DNA from 2 places in the Arcicella sp. genome. Region 2 is predicted to be linked to the other one. Evidence: riboswitches for the same ligand, from Rfam matches in the RefSeq annotation. Region 2 holds a riboswitch; the other holds the start of a gene.
The links. Region 2 has a riboswitch for thiamine pyrophosphate ahead of AC1W31_RS11285 (TonB-dependent receptor). Riboswitches for the same ligand answer to the same signal wherever they lie in the genome.

Region 1 (5,512 bases), on a different contig from region 2:
AGTGAGGGCAAAAGGTCTTTTGTTCATGGTTTATTGAGAGTGAATTAATTAGAAATCTGTCCTATTTTCCAAACCGAACCCATCAACGCATATCCTTGAAAACCAATCGTTTGTATCATTTCGATGTTGTCGTTACTTATTCCTCCCAACGCCAAAACTGGCACAGCACTTTGTCTATTTTTAAAGAAATACTTCAACGTTTCTACGGAAAAAGCAGATGGATAATCAGCTTTTGAAATACTTTGAAAAATGGGACTTAAAAAAACATAATCAGCTTTGCATGGCAATTGCTCAATGGCATCCAAACTGTGCAAAGAAAAACTAACAGTTAATCCTTTTTTTCTCCATGTTTTTACGGTTGAAAGTAAGGATTCGTCGGATAGTTTTTGCCTAATTGTTTCGGTAAAATGAACACCTTTAAGGTTATATTTTTTCAATAAATTATGGTGTGAATGCAACACAATTTGTCGGTAAAATTTGGGAGAAATTTGTCTTAAAAATGCGGTTAATTCTTCGGATGATTTCGCTGGTTTTCGGAGATGAAAAACCAGAGAATTATCCGTTAATAACTGTGCTATTAAGCCTATTTCTCCCTCAAAATCAGTTGGATTAGAGATGATTATTTTTTTCATATTCATCTAAATATACACCTGTGAACCTGCCTCAATGAAGGTTTTTGAGCGTTCTGCCATACCTTTGGCTAAGGCTTCTTGCTCGTCAACGCCCATATTATCAGCATAATCCCGTACTTCTTGCGTAATTTTCATAGAACAGAAATTTGGGCCACACATTGAACAAAAATGGGCAATTTTCGCTCCTTCGGCTGGTAAAGTTTCATCGTGATATTCACGAGCGGTATCTGGGTCGAGCGATAAATTAAATTGGTCTTCCCAACGGAATTCAAAACGTGCTTTACTCAAAGCATTATCCCGAATTTGTGCGCCGTAATGCCCTTTGGCAAGGTCGGCAGCGTGAGCCGCAATTTTATAGGTAATCACCCCAACTTTCACATCTTCTTTATTGGGTAATCCTAAGTGTTCTTTTGGCGTTACATAACAAAGCATCGCACAGCCAAACCAGCCAATCATTGCCGCCCCAATACCCGACGTAATGTGGTCATAAGCGGGAGCAATATCGGTTGTAAGAGGCCCAAGTGTGTAAAAAGGTGCTTCGTGACATTCTTGTAATTGCTTGTCCATATTTTCCTTAATGAGGTGCATAGGTACGTGTCCTGGCCCTTCAATAATGGTTTGAATATCGTGTTTCCAAGCAATTTTGGTCAGTTCTCCCAAGGTTTCTAATTCCGCAAATTGGGCGGCATCATTCGCATCGGCTATGCTACCTGGACGCAAGCCATCTCCCAACGAAAACGCTACATCATACGCTTTCATAATTTCGCAAATGTCCTCAAAATGGGTATACAAAAAGTTCTCTTTGTGATGTGCCAAGCACCATTTTGCCATAATACTACCCCCACGAGACACAATTCCCGTTACTCGTTTTGCCGTCATCGGTACGTAACGCAACAATACGCCCGCATGAATCGTGAAATAATCAACGCCTTGTTCGGCTTGTTCAATGAGGGTATCTCTGAAAATTTCCCACGTCAAATCTTCGGCTTTCCCGCCTACTTTTTCGAGGGCTTGATAAATCGGAACAGTACCAATTGGCACGGGCGAATTACGAATAATCCACTCACGAGTTTCGTGAATATTTTTACCCGTCGATAAATCCATGATGGTATCAGCACCCCAACGACAAGCCCAAACGGTTTTTTCAACTTCTTCTTCAATATTAGACGACACCGCTGAGTTTCCGATATTGGCATTAATTTTCACCAAAAAATTACGTCCCAAAATCATCGGTTCACTTTCGGGATGGTTGACATTATTAGGAATTACGGCACGTCCCAAGGCTACTTCCGAACGCACAAATTCTGGTGTAATTAAGCCTTTTTGCGTATTTGCTCCAAAACTATGTCCTGCGTGTTGGTGTCCGATATTATCGACTTCCGAAATTCTCTGATTTTCACGAATGGCGATATATTCCATTTCGGGCGTAATAATACCCTTTTTAGCATAATGCAACTGCGAAACATTTTGTCCTGCTTTCGCTCTTAAAGGCTTTTTCAAATATTCAAAACGAAGAGAATCCAAACTTGAATTGGCCAATCTTTCAAGTCCGTAATTGGAAGTAATAGCATCCAATTCTTCCACATCGCCACGCTCTAAAATCCAGTTCTGACGCAAACGTGGCAAGCCTTTTCTCACATCAAGATCAATATTAGGGTCTGTAAATGGACCACTGGTATCATACACCGTCACAGGGGCATTTTTTGAGGCAATTTTGCCATTAATTGAAGTATCCGAAAGCGTAATTTCACGCATAGCTACTTGAATATCATGTAATTGACCTTGTACATATACTTTTTTAGAGGCAGGAAATGGGGCTCTACTAATTATTTCTGTTTGGGGTGTTTTTTCGGCTTTTTTCATTGAATTGGGACAGGTTTTAACCTATCAGTTAAGGTAAATTAAAGACAGGTTAAAACCTGTGCTACAAAAATCATTATCCGCCTTGTGTAGCCCGAATGAGCATTAATTGGTCATTTTGATTTAAAGTAATTGCTTGCCAATCAGCCTTTCTGATGACTTCATCATTCATGGCCACAGCAATGCCATGGACTTCAAAAATTTGGAGTTTTGTTAAAATATCAACGATTGTTGGGGGCTGTTCGAACTCAGTAGGTTCGTCATTAATAAAAATGTTCATTCGTTCGATTGATTTAAAAATTGAGCACAAACGAACTTTCGGGGAAGACCTTTGGATGAGAAAAAGTGGTTATTGACTAAACTAATGAGCCGAAAACATACACAGAATTATACCCTAACAGCCGAAGCCATTAGCCTAAAACATTCGTAATATATTCAACAAAGCAACCCAACAATATCATTTTGTTTGATTGTCAATCATTAAATTTAACCAAGAAAAGCAGTGAAATTTTGAAAACGGAATACACCGAATCGCTATGAAATGTCTGCCTTACTTTTTCCTACGCAGCAACTACGCTGTTCAGGTTTTGAGGGTATAATCTCAGCCCGTAATATTAAAGGCACCCCTAAAGTTTTGACAAATGTAAAGGATAAATATTAGAGAATCCAAAAAAAAATATCTTTTTGACAAACCAATTATTATTACATCATAAGAAAAGTTGAAATTTTTCCTAAATGTTTTGGAGATTTAATTAAAAAAGAGAGTAGTAGAATTTTATGCCAAGTGAATTCATTACAAAATAATAAACCCCCTAAAAACGGATATATTTTAAGGGATTTACAATAATATTAAATTCGTGTATGTTAGAAATTACTTCCAAATTATCTCCACGCTTCCTTTCTCTTTTGTTGGGAAAACCAAGTCAGTCAAAACTTTCTCACCATCATTGGCATAAATTTCTACGATTGATTTATCCACCAAAATATCTAATTTTAATTGTCCATTTTTAGGTTTTACTCGCATGGATTCGATTGTTTTGAATCGTTCATTGAAATCTGTTTTTCCAGATTTTTTGCGGTCAAAAGATAATGTTTCGGTGGCTACGTCATAAGTCAAAACACTCGCTTCATCACCATTTTTCATTAAGTTTAACGCAAAACCTTTTGAGGTTAATAACTTGATATTCAAGACTAAACGATACAAATTATCTTTCAAAGCAATCGTTTGCGAATTGATTTTTTCATTTGGTTGCAAGGTTAATTTCTCCGTAAAAATATTCTCCGAAACGATAGGCGTTTGTTTTAATTGATAAATTCCATCCTGTTGAAAAAGCGATAATTTTCTGGGTAGTGAAAACCCGCCTCGCCATGTTTCCGTTGGCACGTCATTGGCATACGCCCAATTGTTTACCCAACCCATAATGATTGGATTTGGTTGTGATTTTAGGCGATTATAAAAAGGAATGGCCGCATAAAAATCTTTCCCTTCATCGACATACAGAATTTCCTTTTGTTTTTGTGAGGTAAAAGTTGTTCCATCAAAATCACCCACAAAATATTGCATTCCTACGTATTTAGGTTGACGATGGCCACTCGAAATCATCACAACCCACTTCTCTGAACCATCGTTGGTTGGTACTTTTTGCAAAGATGGACATTCCCAAACACTACTGGTATCGCCCATTTTTCCAAATTCACTCAACAATGACCAATCTTTCAGATTCTTGGATTCATAAAATTGCACTTTATGTTCTAATGCCACTACTACCGATACAATCCATTTGTTTTTTGGGGCATACCAAAACATATTTGGGTCTCTAAAATTGGTGCTACCAATGTCTAATACAGGGTTTTTAGCGTAATATTTCCAAGTTCTACCTTTATCTGAACTGTACGCTAAGCTCTGATGCTGGGCAATATCTTTTTTGTCTTTCATTACGTGCGAAGTAAACATTGCCACCATTCCTTTTTTAAATCCTTTCGTAAAAAGCCCCGAAGTATTCATTTCATCCACCACCGCACAGCCCGAAAAAATCATGGTTTGACTTCCATCGGCATTATCAAATTCTTTTAAGGCAAGCGGTAAAGTTTTCCACGTTTTCAAGTCTTTGCTTACGGCGTGTCCCCAACTCATGTGTCCCCATTTTGTCCCAAAGGGATTATATTGGTAAAAAAGGTGATATTCCCCATCCAAATAAACCATACCATTTGGGTCATTTACCCAATTTTTAGGTGGCGTGTAATGATACGCTGGACGATAATTTACTTGGCTTAAACCTGTCTGACAAGTCCATAAAACTAAGAGAGTGCAAAGTGATAGTATTTTTTTCATTTTGTGTGAAGGTTTAAAAAATGGCAGTAGAAATGTTCTACTACCATTGCAATTTTTCCAATCAATAATTTTTTAGTTTTCCTATTATTTGGGATAGAGACTGAAGGCTGGGTTTTGAACCCAACCTTCGGTAGTCCAACATTTTTATATAAATAAAATCCCCTAAAACCCAGGGTTTTGCTTATATAAACCATTTGTAAAGGTAATTTCAGCCTGTGGAATTGGCAAATATTCGTCTCTTCCTGCCGTGAATTTTGCGGTGGCAAGAAATGTTCTTCTTACTTTTTCTTTAGCAATATATCCATTTAAAGTTTGTTCTGCAATTCCCCAACGTACTAAATCAAAGAATCTTGGTCCTTCGGTGGCGAATTCTAACCGTCGTTCAAACTGCATCGCTTTGCGGGCGTAATCTTGCGTCCAACCTGTACTTAGGTATTCTTTTACATTGTATTTTGAAGCAAAAGTACCATCCGCTTTTTTCAATCTGCCCGTACTTACTGCCGCTCTCGCTCTGATTTGATTAATTAACGGTAAGGCTTTATCTTGCTGCCCCAATTCAATATAGGCTTCGGCTTGCATCAATAGAACATCGTCATATCTCAAAATATCCTCATTTTTGGCAGTTCCCATAAACGGTCCTAATTTAAAATAAGAACCACTCGAAGCCTGTTGTTGATGACGCATCGTG
Region 2 (5,512 bases):
GGTAGAAGAACATCACGGAAAAATCAATGTGCAGAGTAAATTAGGCGAAGGGAGTGAGTTTGAGGTGGTATTACCTTAGTATTTTTAGATTATCCATGCAATTTGTCCTAAAAAATACTAAATTGCATGGATAATTAAAGAAACCATGATTGAAAGAAGTCAAAAAACTCAAATAGAAAAACTCATTAAACATTTCCCTGCCGTAGGAATTGTGGGGGCGAGACAAGTAGGAAAGACTACTTTGGTCAAAAACTTAGAGCCTGTTTTGGATAAACCTTGCGTTTATTTTGACCTCGAATCTCCCAAAGTGATGGCTCAACTGAGAGAGAATCCAGAATGGTTTTTGTCTCAATATCAAGACAAAACCGTTATCATTGACGAAGTGCAATTGATGCTTGAATTATTTCCGATGCTTCGTTCTCTGATTGATGATAATCGTGTGGCGGGTCGGTTCATTTTATTGGGTTCAGCTTCTCCTACTTTTTTAGCAAATAGTGCTGAAACTTTAGCAGGTAGAATTGCTTATTTAGAGTTACCACCCTTACAATTTTCGGAGGTAATTTCACCAGCCATTGACCTTAAAAAACATTGGTTCAGAGGTGGTTTTCCAGATGCTTTATTAGCCCCTAACGATGATATTTGGGCTTTGTGGCAAGAGAATTTTATCAAAACTTATGTCACGAGAGATTTGGTAAATCTCGGACTGACGGGTAATCCGACGTTACTTTATAATCTCTTGCAAATGCTTACGGGAATTCATGGTTCGACCTTGACTTACAGCGACTTAGCAAATTCATTGAATGTAAATGTGAAAATAATCACCCAAACGATTGACGTTTTAGAGCAAGCATTTTTGATTCGCAGATTACAACCTTGGTTCGTAAATATTAGTAAAAGAGTCATTAAAAGTCCTAAAATCTATTATCGTGATTCGGGAAATTTGCATTACTTATCCAACGTTTTTGATTATGATTCTTTGTTGAGAAATAAACTCATCGGACACTCGTGGGAAGGATATGCAATTGAGCAAATTTGTAACGCCTTGCATAGTTCCATAAAACCCTATTTTTACAGAACTTCCAACGGAGCTGAAACGGATTTAGTATTGGTGAATGGCATTACGCCAATGGTAGCGATTGAGATAAAATTATCTTCTACTAATTCATTGACAAAAGGTTCAACCGAAGCAATCAACGACTTGAAAACGGAACATAATTTTATCATAACTACTGAAGGCGGAAACTATTTCACTCGTCCAGAATGGAAAGTATGTAACTTAAAAGAAATTATGATGAATTTAGCCGATTTAGGACTTTTAAATAAAATTTAAAAATCAAACCAAATTTAACAAAATGACCAAGATTCTACTCGCCGAAGACGACCCAAATTTGGGAACATTATTACAGGAATATCTGACCATTAAAGGCTATGAAACCACTTTGGCAAAAGATGGTGACGAAGCACTCACGAAGTTTGTCCAACAACCTTACGACCTGTGTATTTTTGATGTAATGATGCCTAAAAAAGATGGTTTCACGCTCGCAAAAGAAGTGCGAATGTCGGATAAAGATACGCCTATCATCTTCTTGACGGCAAAATCTATGAAAGAGGATACGCTACAAGGTTTCAAATTGGGAGCGGATGATTATATGACAAAACCGTTTTCGATGGAAGAATTATTGGCCCGTTTGCAGGCAGTCTTGCGTAGAAGTCAAAAAGTTGAAGAACAAAATGAAAAGGTTACAAGCTTCAATATTAAAGATTTTATTTTTGATTCTGAGAAACAAACGCTCATTTTGAACGGTGAACCCCAAAAACTCACCGTCAAAGAATCAGAATTATTAAAACTCCTTTGCGAAAATATTGGCAAACCCGTAAGCCGCAGTATTGCCTTAAAAATGGTGTGGGGAGACGATACTTATTTCAACGCCCGAAGCATGGATGTTTACATTACAAAATTGCGTAAATTTTTGAAAGAAGATTCTGGTATTCAGATAGTTAATGTGCATGGGGAGGGTTTTAAATTGGTAGTTTGAAAGAATACCTGAATTTGGATTCGTTGAATTAAGAGATTAATTGGATTGATTAAAATCCAGCAATCCTATAATCTGAAACGGTGCGATGTTTAACAATCCAAATTCAGACGGGGTTGTCCCAACATTTTTTATCATAATTCCACGAAATTTTTGAATCAAAAACTGAACCTTGAAAATTAAATTCTTTGAATCCATTTTTCTACTACCTTTGTTACACAATCACAAAAAGGGGTGCCTCATAAAAACAGGCTGAGATTATACCCATTGAACCTGATGCGGGGTAATTCCGTCGAAGGGAATTTTGTTCAATCGCAAAATTAATGGATTTTTGTATGTTAAATCTGACTGGATTTGACTCCTTTGCCTGTCTTGAACTCAAATTCAAGCATGAAAACTTTACGTTTATTCCTGATTTTTTTACTCATCGCTCATTGCTCATTGCTCAAAGCTCAATTTTCTATCACTGGAAAAATTACCGATACCGAAACTGGTAAACCACTTGTTTCTGCAAACGTAACTTTAGAAAATTCTTCGAGAGGAACTGCAACCAATCAACAAGGAAATTATACTTTAAAAAATCTCAAAAAAGGTAGTTATATTCTAAAAATTAGCTACTTGGGATTTACTAAAATCTTAAAAGCGATTGATTTACAAAAAAACGAAACCTTTGATTTTTCACTTCAAAAATCAACTTTCGAGGCTGATGAAGTCGTTGTGAGTGCCACTCGTGCCAATGCCAATTCTGCAATGGCTTACTCGAATATTGGCAAAGAATATCTCCAAAAACAAAATTTAGGGCAAGATATTCCGCAATTGTTAAATTTTACACCGTCGTTGGTAACAACTTCTGATGCAGGTGCTGGTGTGGGTTACACAGGAATCCGCATACGTGGCACGGACGCAACTCGTATCAATGTGACCATCAATGGCATTCCCATCAATGACTCGGAAGACCAAGGTGTTTATTGGGTAAATATGCCCGATATGGCGAGTTCAACCAATTCGGTACAAATTCAGCGTGGCGTGGGTACTTCTACCAACGGAGCGGGTGCTTTTGGAGCAACGGTAAATCTTTCGACTAACGAATTCAGAAAAGACCCTTACGCAGAAATCAATAACTCGATTGGCTCTTTCAAAACTCGCAAAAGCACCGTTATGGTCGGTTCTGGTTTATTGAACGGAAAATTTACGATTGATGCTCGTTTATCTAAATTGGTTTCTGATGGTTATATCGACCGTGCTTCTTCCGATTTGAAATCATTTTATCTTTCGGGAGCGTATTTTGGCAAAAAATCTTTTGTTCGTTTGAATATATTTTCGGGCAAAGAAAAAACGTATCAATCTTGGTATGGTTTATCGGAAGACCAATTATTAACCAACCGCACCGCCAATTATTATACTTATCCAAACCAAACGGATAATTATCAGCAAGACCATTATCAGTTGCTTTCTTCGCACATTTTATCATCAAATTGGACGTTTAATTTTAACCTACATTACACCAAAGGTTCGGGATATTACGAAGAATATAAGAAAAATAGCGACTTTTCAGCTTATGGATTGCCTAACATTATTGCGGGAAAGGATACCATTACCACAACTGATAATATCCGCAGAAAATGGTTGGATAATGATTTTTACGGAACAACTTTCTCTTTAAGTTATCAAGGTAATCATAAACTTTCAGCCAATTTTGGCGGTGGTTGGAATGAATATGATGGTAAACATTTTGGGGAAATAATCTGGGCAAAATACGCTCAGAATGCTCCTTTAGGTTATCGTTGGTATGAGAATAATGCAAAAAAGACCGATTTTAATTTGTACGGAAAAATATATTATCAATTATCTGATAAATTGAATGCCTTTGCCGATTTACAAGTTAGAATGGTTAATTACAACATCAACGGAATTGCCGATAGAAGACAAGATGTTACCTTAAAAACAAATTACAGTTTCTTCAACCCAAAATTAGGTTTAACCTATCAAGTAACTGACAATTCAACGATTTATGGTTCATACAGCGTCGGCAATAAAGAACCTTCTCGTCAGGATTTTGTGGACAATGCGCCAAAATTCCCTTTGGCCGAAACTTTGAATGACTTTGAAGTAGGCTATAAAACTCAAAAATCAAATGTCGCTTTTTCTGTAAATGGCTACATGATGAACTATAAAAATCAGTTGGTGCTTACGGGCAGAATCAACAGTGTAGGCGATGCAATTCGTACCAATGTGGCTGATAGCTACCGCATGGGAATAGAATTTGAAGCGAGCGTAAAAATTGCCAAAGAACTAAAAATCAACGCAAATCTTACTTTATCAAACAATAAAATTAAGAATTTCACAGAGACTGTTCCCAATTATGACGGCGATGCCGATGGTATAAATCAATTTGCGGAAACCAATATTGCCTTCTCTCCGAGTACAATTATGGGTTCTCAAATTTTATACACACCCCTTAAAAATTTAGAATTGGGCTTTTTGTCAAAATTCGTAGGAAAACAGTATTTGGATAATACTTCCAACGAAAAACGTAAATTGAATTCCTACTTTACCAACGATTTGAGAGCAATTTACACCGTAAAGGGAAAATTATTGAAAGAAGTAAACTTTAGTCTTTTGGTCAATAACCTTTTCAACACTTTGTACGAATCTAATGGCTATTCTTACAGCTACGTGTATGATAAACAAGTAGTTACGGAAAATTATTATTATCCACAAGCTGGTACCAATGTCATGTTTGGGGTGAATTTGAAGTTTTAAAAACAATTTTTTATTGATCGCTATACTTTGGGTGTAGCCATCAATAAATCATGCATTAAATTTACCTAACTCGTTTAATACAACCTGTGAAATCTTTATGATTTTGCAGGTTTTTTTATGAAAGACGCAACCAAAATTCTGTTTTTTGGGTATTTACCTAAGAATCTTAATATTGTATAATTCTAAGAATTTTAAATTTTAATACTTATTATTTATATCAATTCTAAATTACAGATTTTCATTAAAAATTACTCCGATCCGAAGACAAAAATAATCGTTCCTGTTGTAATTTTGTTGTCCGATTAAATGATATGAGTTTAGGACTTTCTAATGACGTAATCATTTAATTTTCAACTACTTAACAAAACTTTTCAACAAAGCGTTTTGTTAATATTGAATAGGACTCGTAAGGAACCATGCAAAATACATTTAAAGCGTTTAGTTTATCACACAAATCTGCCCCTCTGGCGGTACGTGAACAGGTAGCCCTGACTGAAAACGAAGTAAAAGATTTTTCGATTAAAATTAAGGACTTATTTGGCATTAAAGAGTGCTTGGTGGTTTCTACTTGCAATCGAACGGAGATTTATTACGCTTCCGAAGGTGATTTTACCAGTAATTTAATTAAAACACTTTTAGCCCAAAAAGGTATTATTGATACGGATTCGTATTTTGTACATTTCCAACAATTTAATGTTCAGGAGGAAGCCGTAAAA

Region 1: another riboswitch for thiamine pyrophosphate. It lies ahead of thiS (sulfur carrier protein ThiS); the one in region 2 lies ahead of AC1W31_RS11285 (TonB-dependent receptor).

What each region holds. Positions count from the first base shown of each region.
Region 1 is NZ_CBABQS010000007.1:47,148-52,659, forward strand. It holds gene AC1W31_RS03320 (hydroxymethylpyrimidine/phosphomethylpyrimidine kinase) at 1-27, opposite strand, end outside; gene AC1W31_RS03325 (thiamine phosphate synthase) at 45-632, opposite strand; gene thiC (phosphomethylpyrimidine synthase ThiC) at 639-2,495, opposite strand; gene thiS (sulfur carrier protein ThiS) at 2,569-2,772, opposite strand; TPP riboswitch at 3,033-3,130, opposite strand; gene AC1W31_RS03340 (glycoside hydrolase family 32 protein) at 3,364-4,824, opposite strand; gene AC1W31_RS03345 (RagB/SusD family nutrient uptake outer membrane protein) at 4,987-5,512, opposite strand, start outside.
Region 2 is NZ_CBABQS010000035.1:28,311-33,822, reverse strand. It holds gene AC1W31_RS11300 (sensor histidine kinase) at 1-79, shown strand, start outside; gene AC1W31_RS11295 (ATP-binding protein) at 146-1,330, shown strand; gene AC1W31_RS11290 (response regulator transcription factor) at 1,353-2,036, shown strand; TPP riboswitch at 2,254-2,352, shown strand; gene AC1W31_RS11285 (TonB-dependent receptor) at 2,424-4,796, shown strand; gene hemA (glutamyl-tRNA reductase) at 5,213-5,512, shown strand, end outside.